Regions from separate parts of the Streptomyces sp. NPDC104307 genome, predicted to be linked through region 2. Evidence: riboswitches for the same ligand, from Rfam matches in the RefSeq annotation. Region 2 holds a riboswitch; the other holds the start of a gene.

Region 1 (10,783 bases), on a different contig from region 2:
GGAATCGCGCGCCCGGGGTGGGCCGCACCGCCGGCCGCGTCGCGGGCTCTGCCCGCGGCGCCCGCGCCCTTGGCGTGCTGGACGATCATCCGCACGGCGCCGGGGGCGCCGACGCCCTTCGTGCCGTATCCGGCGTCCAGCAGCGCCTTCACGTCGAAGAGCCGGGGGTCGAGCCGGCCCGTGGCGAGCAGCGGCTCGGCGTCCGAGGGCACGACGCTGACGTCGCCGTTCCCCACGGAACTGGTGGTGAAGGTGACGTTCTTCCGGCCGGGTCCGGGGGTGAGGGTGGCCGAGCCGATCCGGGCGCCGGAGCGTTCGACGGTCACGGTGTCGCCGGTGGGCAGCGGCACGGTGAACGTGGTGGCCGCCGGCGTACGGGGTTCGGCGGCCGGCCGGGCCGGGTCCGCCGCGTGGGCGGCGGTGGCGGGTATGAGCGCCGCCAGCATGCCGGCGGCGGCCGCGATGGATCTGACGTGCACGAGAACCCCCAAGGGTCGCGGAGCGAGGACGTGCGGAAATCCTGGTAGTGCCTGGGCCATCAACCAGGTTCGTGCGGGAGCGACTTGACTGGCCTTTGCCGGCCAGCCACGGGAGGATGGCCTGCCGCGGGTGTCTCTCAGCGGACTTCGTACGCGCGGACCATCGTCTGGTCCACCCGCGCGCCGTGTCCGTCGGTGAGCGTGACGCGCAGGTGCACGAACGTGCCCGCGGGTGCGTCGCCGGGGACCGTCGCCCGCCACTCGCCGTGGGACCGCCGCACGTCTGCGGCGCGCCAGTCGGTGACCGCGTCCGTGGTGGCCTGGTCACCGTAGGAGTACTGGACTTCGACGTCCGCCAGGGCGGCCGGACCGTCCGCCCCGTCCACGGCGGCGCCGACGCCGACCGTGGTCGGCTCCCCCGCCGGGCGGGAGTTGCGCAGACCGGACGGGAGGTCGAGGACCGGGACCAGGAGGCGCTGGGCACCCTGGTCGGCGGCGCCGGAACGGAAGTCCCACTCGGTGCTGTACGCGAGGCCGGTGCGGTCGGCGGCCGACACGGGCCGCCGCCATGTCTGGCGGTACGTCACATCAGCTGTGTCCTGCGGCAGTTCGAAGACGCCCGAGACCAGGGGCTGCGGTTCGCCGTTCACCAGCAGCTGCCGGGTGCCGTAGTCGTTCCGGCCGGCGGTGGAGTCGTGGCCGCCGGCGTCCCCGAACGGGGCGACGGTGAAGGACAGACGGTTGCTGTCGCGGGTCATCAGCGCGGCGCTGTAGGTGTTGCGCACGGGACCGTACGGCGATTTGTACCAGTACGCCGTGGACTTGCCCTTCCGTGCCTCACGCGGCCCGTCATAGGCGGTGCCGCCGTTCGTGCCGAGGTCGCGGCGCATCAGGGTCGTCCAGGTCAGGCCCTCGCCGCCCGACGGTGTGAAGAACTCGGTGCGCTGCTGCGGGGCGCGCAGCGGCAGTGTCGTACCGCCCGCCCACACGGCCGGCATGCCGGGCAGTCCGACCTTCACGTCGGACCAGTACGTGGCGTCGCCGGTGGCCTGCTGCACGTGGTAGCGGGCGTCGGTGACCGCGAGTTCGCTGTCGCGCACCCGCTGGGGGCCGGGCCGGATCGCGTCCTTCGAGACGTGTGCCAGGTTGTAGACGTACGGGCTCCGGGCACTCGCGGTGCCGGACCAGCCGACCTTCGCTGAACCTGAGCGCGCGGCCTCTGCCTTCAGGGCGAGCGCGTCGTCCCAGGTGATGGTGGCCTGCGGAACACCGCCCTCGGCGCCCGTGATCTGGAAGCGGCCCTGGGTGTCGGGCACGGCGGCCAGGACACCGGCGGCGCCGGCTTTCCGGGCGGCCGCGTCCCAGCCGTAGGAGTTACCGCCGCCGGGGCCCGCGTCGACCAGGGCGACCTTGCCCGAGAGGTCCTGGGCGGCGAAGGCGGCGTCCGTGCCCTTGCCGATCGCGACCACCGCCGCGGAGCCCTTGCCGTCGAACTCCGTGGCCTGCTGTACCGGCAGCGAGTCCAGGACCCTTCCGCCGCCGGAGGTGAACCGGGCGAGCGGCGCGGCCTGCCGGGCCGACGCGAGGAAGGTGACCTTCTCCGCGTGCCGGACCGGCTGGGCGTAGATCGCCTTGGCGTACGACGGGACGGAGGTGGCGTACCCGGCGAGCAGTCGCCCGGTGCCGTCCAGTCCGTAGGTCAGCCCGATCGCGAATCCCCTGGGCAGGCTCGCGCGCTCGGTGTCCCACGCGATCCGCTCGGCGGCGCGCGCGTCCAGGGTGACCGTGGTGTCGCCGGAGACGGTGACCTCCGGCCGGTAGAGCTGGGACACGGAGGCCACGCTGCCGACGTTGCCCGGCTCGTCCCGGGTCATGATCAGGGCGCTGAGGGAGTACGTGCCGAGCGGCACCCGGATCGTGGTGCTGCCCGCGTCCGGGTAGCCGAGGGTGTACCGGGTCGCGGTGTCGCGGTGGTCGTCGAACAGCTGGAACGCCGACGGGGACGCCGCCGGGTCGCCGTGCCGGTCGAGGCCCTTGACGGTCAGGCCGGCGGACGGCACCTCCAGGTGCGCGCCGAACGGGACGGTGACGCGCGCCCCGTGGGCGCCCGTGCCGACGAGGCGTCCGGTGAGCGTGCCGTAGTCACCCGCGTCGAGCTTCACCGCGGGGTCGATACGGACCGGCGCGTCGGCGGTGCCGTGCGCCGGGACCCTGATCCTGGTACGGGCCGGTGCGGCGAATCCCCGGACACGGGAGCCGTCGTCGCCCCGCACATCGCGCACGGCGAGGGTCAGGGTGACGTCCTTGTCCGTGGCATTGGTCAGCGTGACCGCCTTCTCGACCGGCTCCAGCCCGGCCTGCGGGTACGCGAAGTCACCGAGCAGCGGGTTGGGCTGACCGGTCACCGGCTGGGATATCGCACGGGACACGTCCATCGGCCCTGCGCCCTGGTCCAGGACCGGGGCGTCGGTGTCCCTGGCCGACGAGGTGAGCAGCGCCTTGAGCCGGTCCGGCGCGAGGCCGGGGTGCTGCTGGAGGAGGAGAGCGGCGCCGCCCGCGACGTGCGGGGTGGCCATCGAGGTGCCGGACATCGACTGGTATGCCTGGGCGCCGCGTCCGCCCGCGCGGGCTGCGACGACGTCGACGCCCTGGGAGGCGATGTCGGGCTTGGCGTCGATCCCGTCGGCGGAGGGGCCCCGGCTGGAGAAGGGCGCGGTCTCGTTGTGGCGGTCGACGGCGCCGACGGTGAGGGCGCTCGGTGCGCAGCCGGGTGTGGAGACGGTGCCGTGCAGCGAGGCGTTGCCCGCCGCGATGACGAACAGGGCCTTGTCGCCGAGGCGTTGGACCGCTTCGACGTCCGGTCCCGCGCAGCTGGTGGCGCCGTCGGCGCCGAGCGACATGGAGACGACCTTCGCGCCTTCGGAGACGGCCCACTCCATGCCGCTGACGATGCCGCTGAGCGTGCCGGAGCCGTCGTCGCCGAGCACCTTGCCGACGAGCAGTCCGGCCCCCGGTGCCATTCCCGCGTACCGGCCGCCGGACGCGGCGCCGGTTCCGGCGATGGTGGACGCGGTGTGGGTGCCGTGGCCGGTGCGGTCCGCTGCGTCCTGGCCCGTGACGAACACCTTGGTCTGCGTGATCCGGCCGGCGAGGTCCGGGTGGTCCGCGTCCGCTCCGGTGTCCAGGACGGCCACCTTGACGCCGGAGCCGTCGAGCCCTGCCTTGTGGGCGGTGCCCGCTCCGGTGAGCGGGACGGTCGGGGTGCCGGGGGCGCCGGTGGCGGAACCCCTGACCTTGGCGTCCAGCCAGATCTTGGTGACACCGCCGGACGAGCGGGCCGAGGCCTTCGCCGGGGTCAGGTCCTGCCAGGCGTCGGCGGCGGTGTCCTTGGCCACGGCGAGGCCGGCGCCGCCGAGGGAGTCGAGCGTGGTGGTGGTCCGGGTGCCCGGACGGGCGGTGCGCGGCGCTCGGCCGCCCGCGTACTCGACGATCACCGGCATGGTGGCCGAGTGCGCGTCGTCGTATCCGTCCGCGACGAGTCCGCCGATGTCGAAGAGCCGTGCGTCGAGGAGCCCGGCGTCCACCAGCTTCTCGACGCCCTGGGGGAAGACGTAGGTGCGGCTGCCGTCCTGCCAGACGGCGGCGGGGTGGTCGGTGCCGTCCACGGGGCGCGGCGTGGCCGACAGGATCCGGCCGTCGGGAGCCAGGCGCGCTTCGACCACGTCACCGGTGATCAGGGTGACGGTCGCGGTGCGGGCGGACGCCGCGCCGGTGCCGGTCGACGGGGCGGGAGCGATGCCGGCGTGCGCCGCGGGTACGGCGGCGGCCATCAGCGCGACGGTCGCGAGGCCGGCAGCCGTGGACCGCCATGGTCGGGTGCGTCTCACAGGACAGCTCCTGGTCCAAAGGGGTGTTGGACCAGCAGCGTCGCCAATTCCGGATCGCCGTGGGCGCGTTCGGGCTGGCGAGTGAACGCCATGGCGTAATCCCGACATCGACGGCGTCCCGTCGGAGGCGCGTCGCCCCGGTGTGTCGCCCGGTGTGAGTGCTGGGAGTGTCAGCCCGGCACGGCGGCGGGCGGTTCCGGCCTGCTCATCCGGCGGTGCCGGGTTTGACGCCCCATACGTAGACGCGGTCGTCGATCGCGAGGAGGTTCCACAGCTTCGCCGCGTCGTCCACGGTCAGGTTGACGCAGCCTGCCGAGCCCCCGCCGTCGTAGAGGTCGCCGGGGTGGCCGTGGAGGGCTTGTCCGCCGTCGAAGAACTGGGCGTACGGCATGGGGGCGTTGTCGCAGATGGTCGAGACGTGATCGGGAGGACTCGACCGGGCAGTGGCCCGCCGCGTTCGGATCGGGTGCGGCTTCGACGACGAGCACGGTGCGGTACGTGGCGAGGTCGGCGAATCCGAACACGTCGGGGTCGGGGAGTTCGTAGCCGTCGGGTGCTTCGGTCTCGCGCCAGTAGTACGTGCCCACCGCGGTCGTCTCCGCGCAGACTCCCGATGACGGGGTCGTACACGTCGTCACCAGGGTGTCCGGGTCCGTGCCCGAGGTCTGGAGGCCGTCGACCCCGTTGGTCTCCCGCCACAGCTCGAAGTCCGCGCCTGCCGGCGGTGCACCGGAATCGGCGTCCGTCTTCAGTACCCGCACCTCGCCCGTCACCGGGGGCGGACCGTCGCAGTCCGGGAGATCGCCGTTGAACGGGTAGGCCGCCGGCCCCTGGTGGCGGGGCCGGCGGTGCCGGGAAGCAGACCTCAGGGCTGTCCCAGGTCGGACGCAGGTCAGCTCCGGGCCTTCCGCAGAGCCGCCGCGAGTGAGGTGATGGCCGCCGGGTTGCGCGGGCTCTCGACGAGGTCCACGTAGTCGAGGACCACGATGCGGTCGTTCTTGATCGCCGACACATTGGCCAGTGGCGGATAGGACTCCAGGAACTTCCGCTTCTGCTCCGCGCTGGTGTCCCCGTAGTTGTTGATGACGATCACCTCGGGGTCCCGCTCGACGACGGTCTCCCAGCCCACCGTCGTCCAGGTGTCCTTGAGGTCCTTCATGACGTGGTCGCCGCCGGCCCTGGTGATGATGTCGTGCGGTCCGGCGTAGGCACCCGAGGTCAGCGGCTTGTCGCGGCCGTCGTCGTAGAGGAACACCCTCGGCCGGTCGGCGCCCTTCAGGGCGGTCGCCTGCGCCTGGGCGACCTCCTTCCGGAACCGTGCGATCAGGGATTCGGCACGCTTCTCGACGTCGAAGATCTTCCCCAGGTTCCGGAGGTCGGTGTAGAGCGCGTCGAGCGGCGGCATCACCCCTCGCGCCTTCCCCTGCCCGTTGCGGCACGACTCGCTCAGCAGGTAGGAGTCGACGCCCACCTTCTTCAGGGCGGCCGGGGTGAATCCGTCCCCTTCGTTGAAGCCGTAGTTCCAGCCCGCGAAGACCAGGTCGGCGCGTGCGCCGAGGACGAGTTCCTTGTTGATCGTCTTCTTGGACAGCCAGGTGGTCTTCTTGTAGCCGCCCTTCCAGGGGACGGATGTCAGATCGCCCTTGTCGTCGGGCATCACATAGCCCGCCATATGGTCTTCGAGATCCAGGGCGAACATGATCTCGGTGATTCCGACGTCGTTGGTGACCACGCGCTGCGGGGCCTTCTCGTAGGTCTTCCTCTCACCGCAGTTCTCGACGGTCACGGGGTAGTGGCCCCCGGCGGCGGGTGCGCTCTTGTCGTCGTTCCCGTCCTGTGGGGTGATCTCGGCGCCGCAGCCACTGAGGGCCAGGACAGCGGTGAGGGCGAGGCCGATTGCGGCAGGACGTATCGGGCTGGGCATGGTGGCAGTGCTTCCTTAGGAACGGGCGACGGGGAGGAGACGGTCGAAGATCAGCTGTACGGCGCCGGTCTCCGGGTGCGGTACGCGGTGCGCCCGGACGCCGAAGACCTCGGCCAGCAGTTCAGGGGTGAGTACGTCGTGCGGGGCGCCCGAGGCGACGATCCGGCCGCGGTCGATGACATGGAGGACGTCGCAGTGGAGCGCGGCGAGATTGAGGTCGTGCAACGCCGTGAGCACGGTCAGTCCGCTGGCACGCACCAGGGCCAGTACCTCCAGCTGCTGGGCGATGTCCAGGTGGTTGGTGGGCTCGTCGAGCACCAGCGCGCGTGGCTGCTGCGCCATGGCGCGGGCGATCAGGACCCGCTGCTTCTCGCCTCCGGACAGGGTCAGGAAGCCCCGGTCGGCCAGGTGGCCTGCCCCGACCTCCGCCAGCGCCGCCTCACAGGTGCGCCGGTCCTCCTCCGACATGCGCGCCGTCGGTCCCTGGTGCGGCATCCTTCCCATCGCCACGATCTCGGCGACGGTGAAGTCGAACTCGTGACTCGACTCCTGGGGAAGCGCGGCCAGCCGACGGGCGCTCTCCCGCGGACTCAGGGCGTGCAGGTCCTCGCCGCCGATCCGGACGGTTCCGGTGGCGGGGTTCAGCGCCCGGTAGACGCAGCGCAACAGCGTTGACTTCCCGCTGCCGTTGGGCCCCACCAGGCCGACGAGCTGAGCGTCGCCCGCTCGCAGCGTGACGTCCTCCACCAGCCGCGCGCCGGCGATCTCGACCGTCAGCGCGTCGATGTCGATCCGCATCACGCACCCCCGAAGGTGTAGGAGCGGCGGCGCATGAGCAGGATGAAGCACGGCACGCCGATCATCGCGGTCAGCACGCCGAGCGGCAGTTCGGCCGGGGCGAGCAGCACGCGCGAGAGGATGTCCACCCAGATCAGCAGGACGGCGCCCGCGAGCGGTGCGACGGCCAGCAGACGGCGGTGATCCGCGCCGACCAGCATGCGTGCGGCGTGCGGGACCATCAGCCCGACGAAGCCGATCGCGCCGCTCACCGCGACCAGTGCCCCGGTGACCGCTGCGGAGACCAGGAACAGTTCCTTGCGCAGCCTGCCCGCGTCCACTCCCAGGGCGGCTGCGGTCTCGTCGCCCATCGCCAGGGCGTTGAGCCGGCGCGCCGACCACCAGAGGTGGGCGAGGCCGCCGATGGTGGCGCCCGCGGCGATCGGTACGGAGGACCAGGTGGCGCCCCCGAGGCTGCCCAGCATCCACATCATCGCGGAGCGGGCGGCCTCGCCCCGTTCCGCGGCGAACACCATGAACGTCGTGATGGCCGAGAAGCCGTAGTACATGGCCGTGCCCGTCAGGACCAGGCGCAGCGGGGTCAGTCCGCGCGCGGTGCCGGCGACCGCGTATACGAGCATCATCGCGAGGAGCGCGGCGACGAACGCCGCCGTGGACAGCGCCCAGACACCGAATGCGCCGAAGATCCCGAAGATGAGTACGGCGTTCGCGCCGACGGCGGCGCCGGAGGAGATGCCGAGGACGAACGGGTCGGCCAGGGCGTTGCGGACCATGGCCTGGACCGCGACGCCGATCGCGGACAGTCCGGCTCCGACGACCGCGGCCAGCACGGCTCGTGGAAAGCGCAGCTCCCACACGATGGTGTATCCGGCGACTTCGCCGGGAGCGATCCGCTGTCCCGTCAGGCCGGCCCACAGGTAGCGCGACACCTCTCCCCAGGAGAGCCCCGAGGCACCGATTCCGGCGCCGCAGACGAGGGAGAGCGGCAGCAGGACACACAGCGTGATCACCAGCAGGGGCAGGGGTACGCGGCGGGGAGGGGCGGGCCCGCCACCGGCGCGCGCCGCGCGCGAGGGCGGGGCGGGTATGCGTTCGAGGGGAGTGACCACGGTCGGATCGCTTTCACCTCAGGCCGTGCACCTGCACGATCGAAGGAGCGGCCCGGACGCGAGGCGCCCTGTGCAGCACCTCTCGCAGTCCACGGCGAATTGACAGGAGCCTTCACCACCGCGGGTAATCGGGCTCGCGGAGCCATCAGGAGGGCTCCGCCTACCGTTGCGGGTCAGCGCCGGAATTCGACCGGACTTCCCCCGCGGGGCGTGATCAGCTTACGGGTACGGCACGGCGCCCTCCTTTTCGCCCCTGAGCCCCGGGCGCCCCGGAGTACCCCCCGAGCACCCCTGAACGGCCCCCGACCCGACCCGGAGAAGCCCCTGACGGGAGCACCACACGGGCGACGGAGCACGGCCACCCCGGTCTGCTGCTCGGACTGGCGGCTGCCGGTGCGCGACCGCGTTTGACCTGAGTAGACCTGTCTGTCTAGCCTCTTTGAAGAAACTAGACAGACAGGTCTACTCAATGCTCTGGACGGGAATGGTCATGACGAATCCCTCGGTCGTCCCGATATCCAAACCGGCCCGCGCATCGGACGCGGCGCCCGCCGGCCCCGGATCCGTTGCCATACCCGCCGCCATATCCACTCGGGGCCGGCGGCTGCCGCCGAACGTGGCGCTGTACGTACTCGCCTCGATCACCATCTCGTTCCTGGCGGCCTCCAGCGCACCGACTCCGCTCTACGCGGTCTACCAGGCGGAATGGGGCTTCGACCCGATCACCACGACCGTGGTCTTCGGCGTCTACGCGGTGGCCGTGCTGCTCGGGCTGCTCACCATGGGCAAGCTCTCCGACCATGTCGGCAGGCGGCCGGTGCTGCTGGCCGCGCTGGCGGCGCAGGCCCTCTCGATGGTCGTGTTCACCACCGCCGACGGCGTGCCGGCGCTGATGGCCGCCCGGATCGTGCAGGGCCTGTCGACCGGCGCGGCGCTCGGCGCGATCGGTGCGGGAATGATGGACATCGACCGGCCGCGCGGCACGATCACCAACGCGGTAGCCCCGGGCATCGGCACGGCGACCGGCGCGCTGGTCTCCGGACTCGTCGTCCAGTTCCTGCCCGCCCCCACGCACCTGGTCTACCTGGGGCTGCTGGCGGTCTTCGTCGTCCAGGCCGTCGCCGTCGCGCTGATGGCGGAGACGGTGACCCGCAAGCCGGGGGCACTGGCGAGCCTGGCCCCGGAGATCAAGCTGCCGCGCGCCGTACGCCGCCCGATGCTGGTGGCCGCACCGGTGCTGTTCGCCGTCTGGGCGCTGGCCGGGCTGTACGGGTCGCTGGGCCCGTCCCTCGCGCGCCGGCTGACCGGTTCCGGGTCCGAAGTCCTGGGCGGGCTGAGCCTGTTCGTGCTCGCCGGGGTGGCCGCCGTCTCCGTACTGGTCCTGCGCAAGGCGGCGACCCGGACGGTGATGCTCACCGGCATCCTCGCGCTGATCGCCGGGGTGGCCCTCACCCTCGCCTCGATCCGCGGCTCCTCCCCCACCGGCTTCTTCGCCGGCACCGCCCTCGCGGGCGTCGGCTTCGGCAGCGGGTTCCAGGGCGGCATCCGTACGGTCATGCCGCTGGCCCGGCCGCACGAGAGTTCCGGGGTGCTGTCCCTGCTCTTCGTCATCTCCTACCTGGGGATGGGCGTGCCCACCGTGATCGCCGGGTTCCTCGTCGTCCACGCGGGCGGACTCGCCGCCACCGCGCAGGAGTACGGCGTCGCCGTGATCGTCCTCGCGGCGTTCGCGCTGCTCGGGCTGGTGCGCGGCGGCCGGGACGGGGCGGCGGTCCTGCCGGGCGAGCGGATCGGCGGCAGCGCCTGAGGGGTGGCCCCGGGCCGGGGCATAATGTAGACAGATCTGTCTGAAGGAGTGACCGCCATGGCGAGTGTCCGGAGCACCGCGAAGCCGTCGGCGCGCGAGCGCCTGCTCGCCGCCGCCGACGAACTGTTCTACGCCGAGGGCGTGCAGAGCGTCGGAATCGACCGGGTCATCGAGCACGCGGGCGTGGCCAAGGCGTCGCTGTACAACACCTTCGGCGGCAAGGAGCAGCTCGTCCGGGCCTACCTGGACACCCGGCACGCGGCCACCGCAGAGCGGATCACCCGGGCCGTCGCGGAGCACGACACGCCCCGCGAGCAGATGCTCGCGGTCTTCGATTCCCAGGGACGGCAGTTCGACCGGCCCGACTTCCACGGCTGCGCGTTCATCCGCGTCGGCGCGGAGGCCAGCCCCGGCGGACTGGTCCAGGAAGCGGCGGACAGCTTCCGCGGCTGGATGCGCGGACTCTTCACCCGCCTCGCCACCGAGGCGGGCGCCGCCGACCCCGACGCCCTGGGCCACCAGCTCCAGATCCTCTACGACGGCGCCGGCATCTCCGCCCTGATGGACCACGGCTCCGGCGTGGCCGCGGCCACCCGTGCCGCGGCGACCGCCCTGATCGCGGCGGCCACGGGCGCACCCGCCGAGGCATGAACGCCGCCCGGTACGCCCGCGGGCCCCTACCGCGAGCGTGACGGCGTTTCGCCGGCCGGCCGCGGGGCTCCCCAGGCCGCCGCGCACAGGGACTCGGCCACGGCAGCCGTATAACGGGCGGCCGCGAG
Region 2 (10,783 bases):
TGCCGTCGGTGCCTCGGCCGCTTCCCCGGCTCCGCCGGACGAACCGCGTCGAGCGGACTGCCGGCGGGCGGCGTTGTCGCGGGTCCCGGATCCTCGGTGAGCAGGTCGTGGGCGCCGGACGTGCGGGGGCGGCCCGCTCCGTCAGCCGGCCGCATTGAGTGCCTTGTCCACCGCGGCGTCGAAGTTCCGGGCCGCGTCGGCCGGGGACTTCTTGCCGGAGGCGACTCCGGAGAACAGCTGGTTGACGGACTTGTCGGCCTCCAGCGAGGCCCACTTCGGGCTTGCCGGAGTGGCCCGCGAATTCAGCGCGGCTTCGAAGAAGCCCTTCTTGAGCGGGGCGGCTTTGGCCAAGGCCTTCTCGTTCGCTTCGGCGCTGTTCGGATTCCAGCCGTCGTGCCCGCCGATCCACGTGTCCTGGATGCCGGGGCTCGCGGCGGTCTTCATCCACTGGAGCGCCAGGTCCTGCTGCCTGCTCTTGGCCGCCACGCCCCATACGGCGCCGCCCAGCATCACCGGCTGGGCCTTGCCCGAGGTGCCGGGCAGCGGGAAGGAGCCGAGATCGGCGTCGGTGAGCTCGGGGTTGGCCTTCTCGATCTGGGCGATCTGCCCGCTGGTCGCGGTGATGGCGCCTGCCTTGCCGTCGGCGAACACCTGGAGCTGGTCCGGGTTCTGCGGATCGGCGGTACGGGAGGCGGGCGCGGAGTACAGGTTCTGGAACTTCTTGAACTCGGCGAGACCGGCCTGAGCCTTGGCGGAACCGACGCCGGCCGACCACGTGGCGCCTTGCTCGGTGGCTATCTCGCCACCCGCGTCCCAGATGAACTGCAGCCCGGTGGCCCAGTGCTGGCCGGGCAGGTAGAACGGGGAGAAGTCGGACGCCTTGTTGGCCGCCCCGACCTTCCCGAGCGCCGCGGTGAGCTCGGCGTAGGTCTTCGGTGCCTTCTTGACGCCGGCCTTCGCCCACATCGTCTTGTTGTAGATCACCGCGCGGGCGGCGGCGAAGCCCGGCACGGCGTACAGCCTGCCGTCGACCGTCGAGGGCTCCTCCAGGCCGGGAAGCCATTTCTGGCCCTGCCTGAGGTCCTTGGCGTACGGGGTCAGATCCAACAGGCCGCCGCTGGAGGCGTAGCTCGCGACCTGGGTGTTACCGAGATCGAGGACGTCCGGCGGGCTGTCGGTGGCCAGCGCCGTCGTGAGCTTGGTGGCGATGCCGTCCCAGCTCTGGGTCTCGATCGTGACCCCGGCACCGGTCTTCGCGGAGAACTCCTGCTTCATCGCCTTGAGCGACTCGGGGGAGTAGTCGTCCTGCATGATCCACACGGTGAGGGTCTTGCCTTCCCCCTTCGCGTCGGAGACCTTCTGCTCACCGCCGCCCGCGCCGCCCGTCCCGGAGCCGTTGCAGGCCGTCAGGGTGAGAGCGGAAGCCAGGCCGAGGGCGCCGGCCACGGCGAACCTTGAGTGTTTCATCGCAACTCCTGTGATTATGAGGCGGTTTCAAGCAAGGAGAAGGGTGCGGACAGGGGGGTGAGTCCGGGTCAGAGCACCCCGAGCTCACCGGCGAGTACCAGGCACGCGCCGCCGAGCAGGATCAGATCGTTGTCCCCGGCGAGGGAACGGATGTCGAGAGCGGCGTTGACCGGGCCGAGCGTGCGGGCCCGTACGACCTCCAGCGCGGCGTCGAGGAACTCCCCGTCGACCAGCTCGGGGGGGCCGGTCAGCACGATCTCGTTCAGGTTCAGGACGCTGATGATCGGGGCGAGTACGGTGCCCAGCGCCCGGCCCGCCGCTGCCCGCAGGGCCGGCCACCGCTCCTCGGGCGCCAGATCGAGACGCCGCCTCAGGTGCCCGGCGTCGATGGACAGATCGAGGCAGCCGCGCCGCCCGCACATGCACAGCTCACCGCGCTCGTCCACGGTGACGTGACCGATCTCGCCCGCCGCGAACTGCTCCCCCTCGACCCGCTCGCCGCCGACGATCAGTCCCGCGCCGACGCCGTGCTCGATCGAGATCACCATGAGGTTCTGGGTCCGCGCGTCCCGGAAGTGCAGTACCCCGAGCGCCGCCAGGTTCACGTCGTTGCCGACGTACGCCGGGATGCCGAAGCGTTCGGTCAGCTCGGCCGCCAACGGGAGGCCCGTCCAGCCGAGATGGGCGGCGAGACGGATGACCCCGGTGTCGTCGATGATGCCCGGCGAGCCGACGCCGATCCCCAGCACCCGCCGGGGCGCCGCCTCGATCAGCTCCTCGGTGAGCCGGAGCACCAGTTCGTGGGCGGCCGTGCCCAGGGCATCGCCGAGCGGCACGTCCCGGCGCTCGACGGCCTCGCCCCGCAGATTGAGCACCGCGCCGCTGAACCGGTTGCTGTGCGACAGGTCCAGGACCACGAGGTTCACCGCGTCGTCCTCGATGCGCACGAGACTCGCGGGCTTGCCGAGCCGTGCGCCGCCCTGCCGGGGGCCGATGTCGGCGACGAGCCCGTCCTCCTCAAGATCCGCGACGAGCGCGGAGATCGTCGGCGCGGTCAGCCCGGACGCCCGCGCGATCTCCGAACGGCTCTTGGGTCCTTCGTGGTACAGCGTCGCCAGCACCAGCGACCGGTTGTGCACCCGGCTGTCCAGCGTGCTCGCCTTCTGCCGCTCCGGAGGCCGGCGCGGCAGCGCCGGTACCTGGAGCAGGCTGCGCTGCGGACGGAGGGGTCCGGCAGGGGGAACGGCGGATTCGCCCATGGAGTGCGACTGCTTCCTAAAGTGGCTTTACTTAAGATGCTTTAGATAGTCAGTCGCATGTCTGCCACCGTCAAGGGGGTGGACGGGTGTTTTTCGGCCACGGCCGTGGCCGTCGTCGTGCTGGAGCGGACCGTCAGGCGGCCTTGGCCACACGGGCGACGGGATGCAGCGCGGCGTACTCCAGGGGTGCGGACGGGTCGATGGAGACGTCCAGGGGTGCGGGTTCGGCTCCCGCCCGGACCAGGAGGTCTCCGACCGAGGCGATCATCGCCCCGTTGTCGGTGCACAGCTTCGGCGGCGGGACCCGCAGCGTGATGCCGGCGGCGAGGCAGCGTTCCTCCGCGAGAGCCCGGACACGGGAGTTGGCGGCCACTCCGCCCACCACGACCAGGGTGTCCACGCCGTGCTCACGGCAGGCGGCGACCGCCTTGCGCGTCAGCACGTCGGCCACGGCCTCCTGGAGTGAGGCGGCCCCGTCCGCCAGCGGCAGTTCCTCGCCGCGCAGCCGGTACCGCTCGGCCCAGCGGGCGGCGGAGGTCTTCAGCCCGGAGAACGAGAAGTCATGACGTGAGTCCCTCGGGCCGGACAGCGGGCGCGGGAACGCCACGGCACGCGGATCGCCGTCCCGGGCGGCCCGGTCGATGGCCGGCCCGCCCGGGTAGGGCAGCCCGAACACCCGGGCCACCTTGTCGAAGCACTCGCCGGCCGCGTCGTCGATGGTGTCGCCCAGGTGTGTGATCGGGTCACGGGCCAGATCCCGGACGAGCAGCAGGGAGGTGTGGCCACCGGAGACGATCAGCACCATGCAGGGGTCGGGCAGCGGCCCGTGCTCCAGGGTGTCGGCAGCCACGTGCCCGGCCAGGTGATGCACCCCGTACAGCGGCACCCCGAGCGAGAACGCCAGGGTCTTCGCCCCGGCGAGCCCCACCTGGAGCGCCCCCGACAGCCCGGGGCCGGTGGTGACCGTGACGGCACCGATGTCCGCCATCCGCAGCCCCGCCCGGTCCAGGGCCTCCCGCACGACAGGTGTGAACGCGTGCAGGTGCGCCCGCGCCGCGATCTCCGGCACCACTCCGCCGAACCGGGCGTGCTCGTCCATGCTCGACGCCACCGAGTGCCCGAGCAGGCGCCCGTTCCGCACGAGGCCTGCGCCGGTCTCGTCGCACGAGGACTCGATGCCGAGCACCACCCGGGACTCCATGGCGTACCTTTCTGCACGAACTGGCTAATTGCAAGCTATGTGCAATAAGGATACGTCGAAGCTCACCCGGGTCGGTCAGGCACCCGGGCCGGTCAGGCACCCGGGCCGGTCAGGCACCAGGGTCGGTCAGGCGCCCCTGCGCAGGGCGATCGTGTCACCGGCGTTGACCACCTTCGCGCGGGTCGCTCCGGCGAACGCCGAGCCGTCGCTGCTGACCTTCCACGTGTTCGTCCCGCTGTTCGCCTTGCCGTTGAGTGCCGTGATCGCGCCCGTTCCCGAGGAGGGAGTCACGCCGCTCACGCAGCCGGACGGGGTCGCCCCGGCCGTCGCCGCGTCCAGGACGGCGCCGAGCGTCGTTGTGGTCCCCGTGGGGGTGAAGGCGACGGAGCACACCTTCAGGCCGCCCGCGCCGTCGTCCACGGTCAGGGCCAGTTTCGTTGCGGTGCCCGGGGTGAAGGCGGACTGCGCCACCCACTGGGGCGCGCCGCTCGTGACCGGGGCCGGGGGAGCGGCGGTGAAGCCTCCGCCGGCGACGGCGCGCAGTCCGTCGATGGAGGCGTATGCGGAGGGCGCGGTGTCGCCGGGCAGGTACTTGAAGCCGCCGCCGGGGCTGAACTGCTGGCTGATCAGGAAGTCGACCGGGGTCTTGCCGGCGGAGGTGAGGAAGTCACCGGTCTGCGGGTTGATGCCGCAGGCGTTCAGGCCGGAGACCGCCCAGCCGTTGGAGTCGGTGTTGACGCCGAACATCGCGTTGAAGGCGCCGCTCGTGGGCACCAGTTTGCTCTTGAGGAACGCCTTGGCCTGCGTGATGTCCGTGTCGGTGCCCGGGACACCGGAGACGCAGAGCGCGGCCATCGCGGCGCCGGTCATGTCGATGTCACTGGTGGCGGCGAGCGCCGCCGGATCGCCTTCGGCCTTGCTGAAGTTCCAGCCGCCGTCGTTGTGCTGGTTGGCGCGGATGCGGGTGACGAGCGAGTCGCGCAGGGCCTGGGGTATCCGCTGGGCACCGGCCTGGGTCCTGGCACCGCCGAGGGCCAGGGCCGCGAAGACGGTGCCGTTGAAGTTGGCGGACGGGCCGAAGTAGCCGGGCTCGGCGTTCTGCCAATAGCCGTAGATGTCACCGATCAGGTTGCGGGAGGCGGAGACCCTGGCCGGGTCGATACCGGCCGCGTAGGCGTTGAGCGTGGCGCGTTCGTAGTCGGTGACCACAGGCGCCGCCGACGGCCAGCTCGCCGTGGCGAGCAGGGCGCGGTAGACCGATCTCGCGTTCTTCGAGGCGTCGCCGCCGGGTGTGACGTCCACCGCCGCGGTTCCGGCGGAGGCCAGGGCGCTGAACGCCCACTCGTTGGACAGTCCGCCCGAGGCGTACGAACCGTCGGCTGCCTGCAGGGACTTGAGATACGCGACACCGTTCGTCTTCGAGGTGGCGATCTGGGCCGGTGTGGCGGTGGCCGCCGCCGGCAGGACACTCAGACACAGAGCCCCGAGGGAGACGGCTGCTGTGAACACAAGACGGGGTGAGACCGAAGGACGGGACATGGCCTGCTCCTGGGATGAGGGGCGCGCCGACCGGGCCCGCGTCCGGCCCGAAGAAGGGCGGCAGGGGGCAGGGCCGCCGCCCGAACGCGTGGACCGGCTTCCTGTGATGCACCGCCGCCATGGGCATTCGGGCTCGGAACGGCCCCCAGCCGTCCCACACCGCTGCGCGTCAGCCCCGGGCTCTCACCGGGTTCCCCCATGTGGCAGCCCAGGACGCTACCCCAGGCGAAGCCGTCCTGTCAGCAGCCCCCCATCCCACTCCGAACGGAGCGCGGCCCCTTCTTGACGTTGTGTGCGCAAGCGTGCTCCAATCCGCCTGATAAGCACTGAGTCCCAGGGGAAGCCGGTCGAAACCCGGCGCTGACCCGCAACCGTAGGCCCGGCATTGCCGGGCGAGCCGGATTACCTGGGGCCTGATCTGCAGCGAGAAGCGCCGTCGCGGACTACGGCGTGGTCGACCAGCCCCGCCATGCGGTGAACCACGCGTGGTCGCGGTGGGCTCAGCCACGTTCGTGTCCCCACGGAGACAGAACGAGGGGGCCGCGGTGGGGACCGCACAGCGAACAGACCGGAAGCCGGGAACCAGAATCTTCCTGTCCCTGGTATCAGTGGCATTCCTCCTGCTTGCCATGTGCTTGACGCTCGGCACGGGCACCCCGGCCTCGGCCGACCCCCTCGGGGACTGCACGGCCACCAAGGGCGCGATCGTCGCGGTCGACTTCGGCCCCTTCGGCGGCAAGGTCGAGCGCGGCTGCGACACGACGCCGACGACCGGCTACGAACTGCTCCACGAGGCGGGGTTCACCACAGAGGGCACCCAGCACGACGGCCCCGCCTTCATCTGCCGCATAGGTCTCGGCGCCGGAACGCAGTACCCGACCAAGGCGAAGGAGTCCTGCGTCCTCACCCCGCCGGCCACCGCCTACTGGTCCTACTGGCTCGCCTCGCCGGGCCAGAACAAGTGGACCTACAGCCAGTACGGCGCCATGGACCGCAAGCCCAAGGACGGTGACGTCGACGCCTGGGTGTTCGGCGGCACCGACATCGGGGGCACGACCGGCAAGCCGACCTTCACCCCGGACCAGGTACGCGCCCAGGGCGGCGCCGAGACCCCCGATCCCGGCGGCACACCCACCGTCGCGCCCGGTGAGATCGACATCAAGGGCGCGGCCGGCTGGGTCGACGGCGCGCTCAAGGACGGCGAACGCGTCGTCGACGACGGAGCCGACACCCCGAACTATCTGTTGACCACAGAGGCGGCCTACGCCCTCGCGGCGGCGGGCGGCGACAGCGCGAACCTCGACAGGATCACCGCCTTCCTCGGTACGCACGCCGACGACTACGCCTACGCCGCAGGCAAGGACCAGGCCCCGGACGCCACCGCGGCAGCCCGGCTCGCGCTCGTAGCGGAGATCACAGAAGGCGACCCGCACCACTTCGGCGGCCACGACCTGATCGCCGACCTGCTGGCCAACATCTGCGTCACCGGCCCCGAATCGGGCACCTACACCCCCGGTTGCTCCGCCAAGGGCGACTTCCGCAACGCCTCGTACGGCGACGGCCAGGCACTCGCGCTCCTCGCCGTACTGCGCTCCGGTGCGACGCCTCCGGTGGCGGCCGTCGAGCGGCTGACCCAGCTCCAGTGCGACGACGGCGGCGTCACCAGCATCCTGATTCGCCCCGGCGAGTACTGCGACGGCGATCCCGCCGTCACCGGCCTGGTGGTTCTGGCCCTGCGCGAGGCCGCAGGACAGGACGCCGTCGTGGCGAAGGCGCGTACGTATCTGGAGAAGACCCAGCGCGAGGACGGGGCGTTCCCCGGCTACACGGGTTCCACGACCGGCAGTGTCCACGCCACCGCGTACGCGGCGCAGGCGCTGCGCGCGCTGGGCGACACCACTAGGGCCGACGCGGCCGTCTCCTGGCTCTCGCGTGAGCAACTGGACGGCGGCGGCTTCGGGTTCGAGGAGGCCGCCACGGATCCGGCGCTCTACGCGACCGGCCCAGCGGTCCTGGCCGGCGCGGACACCGACCTCACCCGCCTGACGACGAAGAAGCCGGACCCGACGGACCCGCCGACCACGGACCCGCCGGCCACAGAGCCGCCGGTGACTGAACCGCCCACCACGGACCCGGCCCTTCCGGCCGGTAAGGGCCCGGACCTGAAGAAGGGCGTCGCCTACCTCACCCGTGCGGCCAACCTCAAGCAGGGCCAGTACTACGGAGACGGCACGGGCCGCGCGGACTTCGGGCTCACCATCGACGGCGCCTACGCCCTCGTGGCGACCGGCATGAACAACGACAAGCTCCGCGGCATCGTCGACTTCCTCGACAAGGGCGGGAAGGACGGGGCCGGCCGGACCCTCCAGGACTGGACCGGTACGGGAACGAAGTACGCGCTCGGCGGTTCCATCGGCAAGGCCGCCCTGCTCGCCGAAGCGGTGGGCCGAGATCCTCGCTCCTTCGGCGGCAAGGACCTCATCGCCGCGCTCGGCAAGGCGGTGTGCGCCGGGCCGAGCAAGGCTCCGGACCGCAGCTGCGCGGCCAAGGGCGCCTACACCTACGCCCCTTCGGTCTTCTCCCAGTCCCTGGCCGTCATGGCCCAGGTGCGCGCCGACGAGAAGCAGGCAGCCCAGGCGCCGGTCGCCTACCTGCGGAGCCTCCAGCACGGCAGCGGTGCCTGGCCCAGCCTGATCCCCGCCACGGGCGACTCCGACGTCGACTCCACCGCCATCGCCGCCATGGCCCTGGACCTGGCCGGTGGTGAGAAGGCGGACAAGGCCGTGGACAAGGCGCTCGGCTGGATCGCGGGCGAGCAGCTTCCCGACGGCGGCTTCCCCGGCGCGGCCGGAAACTCCGTCAACTCGGCCGCCCTCGCGGTCCAGGGGCTCTCGCTGGACGCGGAGCGGTACGCCTCCGAGATCGCCAAGGCGCGGAAGTTCCTCGCGGGCCAGCAGAACACGGACGGCGGCTTCAACGTCGCCAAGGAAGGGCAGCGCGGATCGGATCTGCGCGCCTCCACCCAGGCGGTCGGCGGTGCCACCGGGGTCTCGTTCGGCATGCTCGGACGGAGCCTGGCCGGTACCTCGCCCCAGCCGACACCCAGCCCCGGCGCGTCCACCCCGTCGATCGTCACCCCCGATGACCCGGCAGGCGGCGCGGGCGGCATCGTCGACACCGGCACCGGCACCGACACCGACACCGACGGCGGTGGCTCCGGCGGGGGAGCGCTGGCCTCGACCGGTGTGCAGGCCGGAGTGCTCGTCGGGTTCGCGGCGTTGCTGGTGGGCGCCGGATGGCGGGTGGTCGTCGTGGCCCGCCGCCGGGCGTCGGAGGCGGGACGGATATGAGCACCCCCGTACGGCGCGGAGCCGCTCGGACGGTCGCGGCCCTCCTTCTGCCGGCCGCGACGCTCATGGCGAACGCGTCCCCGGCGGCGGCGGACCCGCAGCCCATGGGCCGCTGCACCACCACCTCCGGAGCGGTCCTGGCGGTCGACTTCAGCCACTGGGGCGGCCCCGTCTACCGCTCCTGCGGCACCACGCCCACGACCGGGTACGAGCTGCTCAACCAGGGCGGCTGGCGTACCACCGGCACCGGGCACGACGGTCCCGCGTTCATCTGCCGGATCGGCTACAGCGGGCAGCAGGGCGGCAGGCAGTATCCGACGCCCCGGCAGGACGACTGCGTGCTGACGCCACCGGCCTCCGCCTACTGGTCCTACTGGCACGCCGATCCGGGCGCGAACTCCTGGGAGTACAGCCAGCTCGGGGCCATGCTCTACAAGCCGAAGCCCGGCAGCGTCGACCTGTGGATCTTCGGCGGTACGAACATCGAGGGCACCGAGGGACGGCCCACGCTCACCCCCGACCAACTCCGCGCCCACAACACGAAGGCGCGGGGCAACGTTGGCGAGCCCGCCTCGACCGAACGCGCCCCCGCGCTCCCCCCGGGCACCGACACCGGCCCGAAAGCGCCCGAGCCGAAGAAGCCGACTCCTGCGAAGCGGGCCCCCTCGAAGCCGGCCTCCGCCAAGGCGAAGCCGTCGAGGAGCCCGTCGCCCAGCGCGTCGAAGTCCGCGTCACCGAAGAGCCCTTCGCCGACCGTTTCGCCCAGTCCTGCCGGGAGCGCGCCGGGGGCCGGGACCAGGGTGGTCGACGCCGCCCCGGCCGCCGACGCGAAGGTCGACGCCGGTTCCCGGGTGCCGTTGCTCGTGGGCGGCTCCCTGGTCGTACTCATAGGCGGGGCGGCCGTGTTCGCGGCCAGGCGCCGCCGGCGTACGGAGTAGTCGAGTGGCGGGTACCGTCCCCGCGGTGACCTCGCCCGTGTCCGGCAGGACGCCGGACACGGGCGGCCGTCGGCTGCCCAGAACGCTCCATCCGGTCGCCTGGTGGATCTGGGCACTCGCGCTGGCCACTGCCGTCAGCCGCACCAACAACCCGCTGCTGCTGTTCCTCGTGCTCGCCGTCCTCGGATACGTCGTCACCACGCGCCGGACCGAGGCGCCCTGGGCCCGCGGATTCAAGTACTACCTGTACCTCGCCCTCACCGTCGTCGCGATCCGCGTCCTGTTCCGGGCGGTCTTCGCGACCGGCATCACCCCGCACGACCACTTCCTCTTCTCCCTCCCGCACATCCCCACCCCCGACTGGTACGCGGGCATCCAGCTCGGCGGCCCCGTCTCCCTCGAAGCGCTCCTGTCCGCCGCCACCGACGGACTGCGCCTCGCCTGCATGCTCTGCTGCATCGGCGCCGCCAACACCCTCGCCAACCCCAAACGCGCCCTGCGGATCCTGCCCGGCGCCCTGCACGAACTCGGCGTCGCCGTCACCGTCGCCATCAGCGTCGCGCCCCAACTCGTGCAGAGCGTGCAACGAGTGGCCCGCGCCCGGCGGCTGCGGGCCGGACGCGGCAAGGGGCTCAAGGCTCTGCGCGGCATCGTCGTCCCCGTCCTGGAGGACGCCCTCGAACGCTCGCTGCGCCTGGCCGCCGGAATGGACTCCCGGGGATACGGACGCGCCGGCACCGCCACCCGCCGCTCGCGGCGGACCACCGGGGCGCTGATGCTCCTCGGGATGTGCGGCCTGTGCGCGGGGGCGTACGGCCTTCTCGACGCGACCACCCCCGCCTTCCTCGGGTTCCCGGCGATGGCGGCGGGAGCCGTGCTCTGCGTGGCGGGCCTGCGGCTGGGCGGACGGAGGGTCTCGCGCACCACCTACCGGCCCGACCCGTGGCTGCTGCCCGAATGGGCCGTCGCCGGAGCCGGGGTGCTCTCCGCCGTCCTGCTCTTCAGCAACATGGGCTACGACGCGGCCGA

Evidence for each region. A riboswitch is a leader RNA that binds a small molecule or an ion and turns the genes downstream of it on or off. The one in region 2 is predicted to bind cobalamin.
Region 1: it holds a riboswitch for cobalamin, as region 2 does, so the genes downstream of both, ACZ601_RS04945 (FecCD family ABC transporter permease) here and ACZ601_RS17000 (hypothetical protein) in region 2, are expected to answer to the same signal.

Annotation. Positions count from the first base shown of each region.
Region 1 is NZ_JBVJMU010000001.1:1,208,777-1,219,559, forward strand. It holds gene ACZ601_RS04915 (S8 family serine peptidase) at 1-479, opposite strand, end outside; gene ACZ601_RS04920 (S8 family serine peptidase) at 617-4,366, opposite strand; partial or broken gene ACZ601_RS04925 (L,D-transpeptidase) at 4,572-4,850, opposite strand; partial or broken gene ACZ601_RS04930 (hypothetical protein) at 4,957-5,139, opposite strand; gene ACZ601_RS04935 (ABC transporter substrate-binding protein) at 5,259-6,290, opposite strand; gene ACZ601_RS04940 (ABC transporter ATP-binding protein) at 6,306-7,088, opposite strand; gene ACZ601_RS04945 (FecCD family ABC transporter permease) at 7,088-8,197, opposite strand; cobalamin riboswitch at 8,300-8,445, opposite strand; gene ACZ601_RS04950 (MFS transporter) at 8,688-10,004, shown strand; gene ACZ601_RS04955 (TetR/AcrR family transcriptional regulator) at 10,062-10,655, shown strand; gene ACZ601_RS04960 (hypothetical protein) at 10,682-10,783, opposite strand, start outside.
Region 2 is NZ_JBVJMU010000005.1:427,094-437,876, forward strand. It holds gene ACZ601_RS16980 (carbohydrate ABC transporter permease) at 1-155, opposite strand, end outside; gene ACZ601_RS16985 (extracellular solute-binding protein) at 142-1,467, opposite strand; gene ACZ601_RS16990 (ROK family transcriptional regulator) at 1,536-2,726, opposite strand; gene tsaD (tRNA (adenosine(37)-N6)-threonylcarbamoyltransferase complex transferase subunit TsaD) at 2,860-3,927, opposite strand; gene ACZ601_RS17000 (hypothetical protein) at 4,054-5,466, opposite strand; cobalamin riboswitch at 5,569-5,708, opposite strand; gene ACZ601_RS17005 (prenyltransferase/squalene oxidase repeat-containing protein) at 6,096-8,816, shown strand; gene ACZ601_RS17010 (hypothetical protein) at 8,813-9,754, shown strand; gene ACZ601_RS17015 (CbiQ family ECF transporter T component) at 9,780-10,783, shown strand, end outside.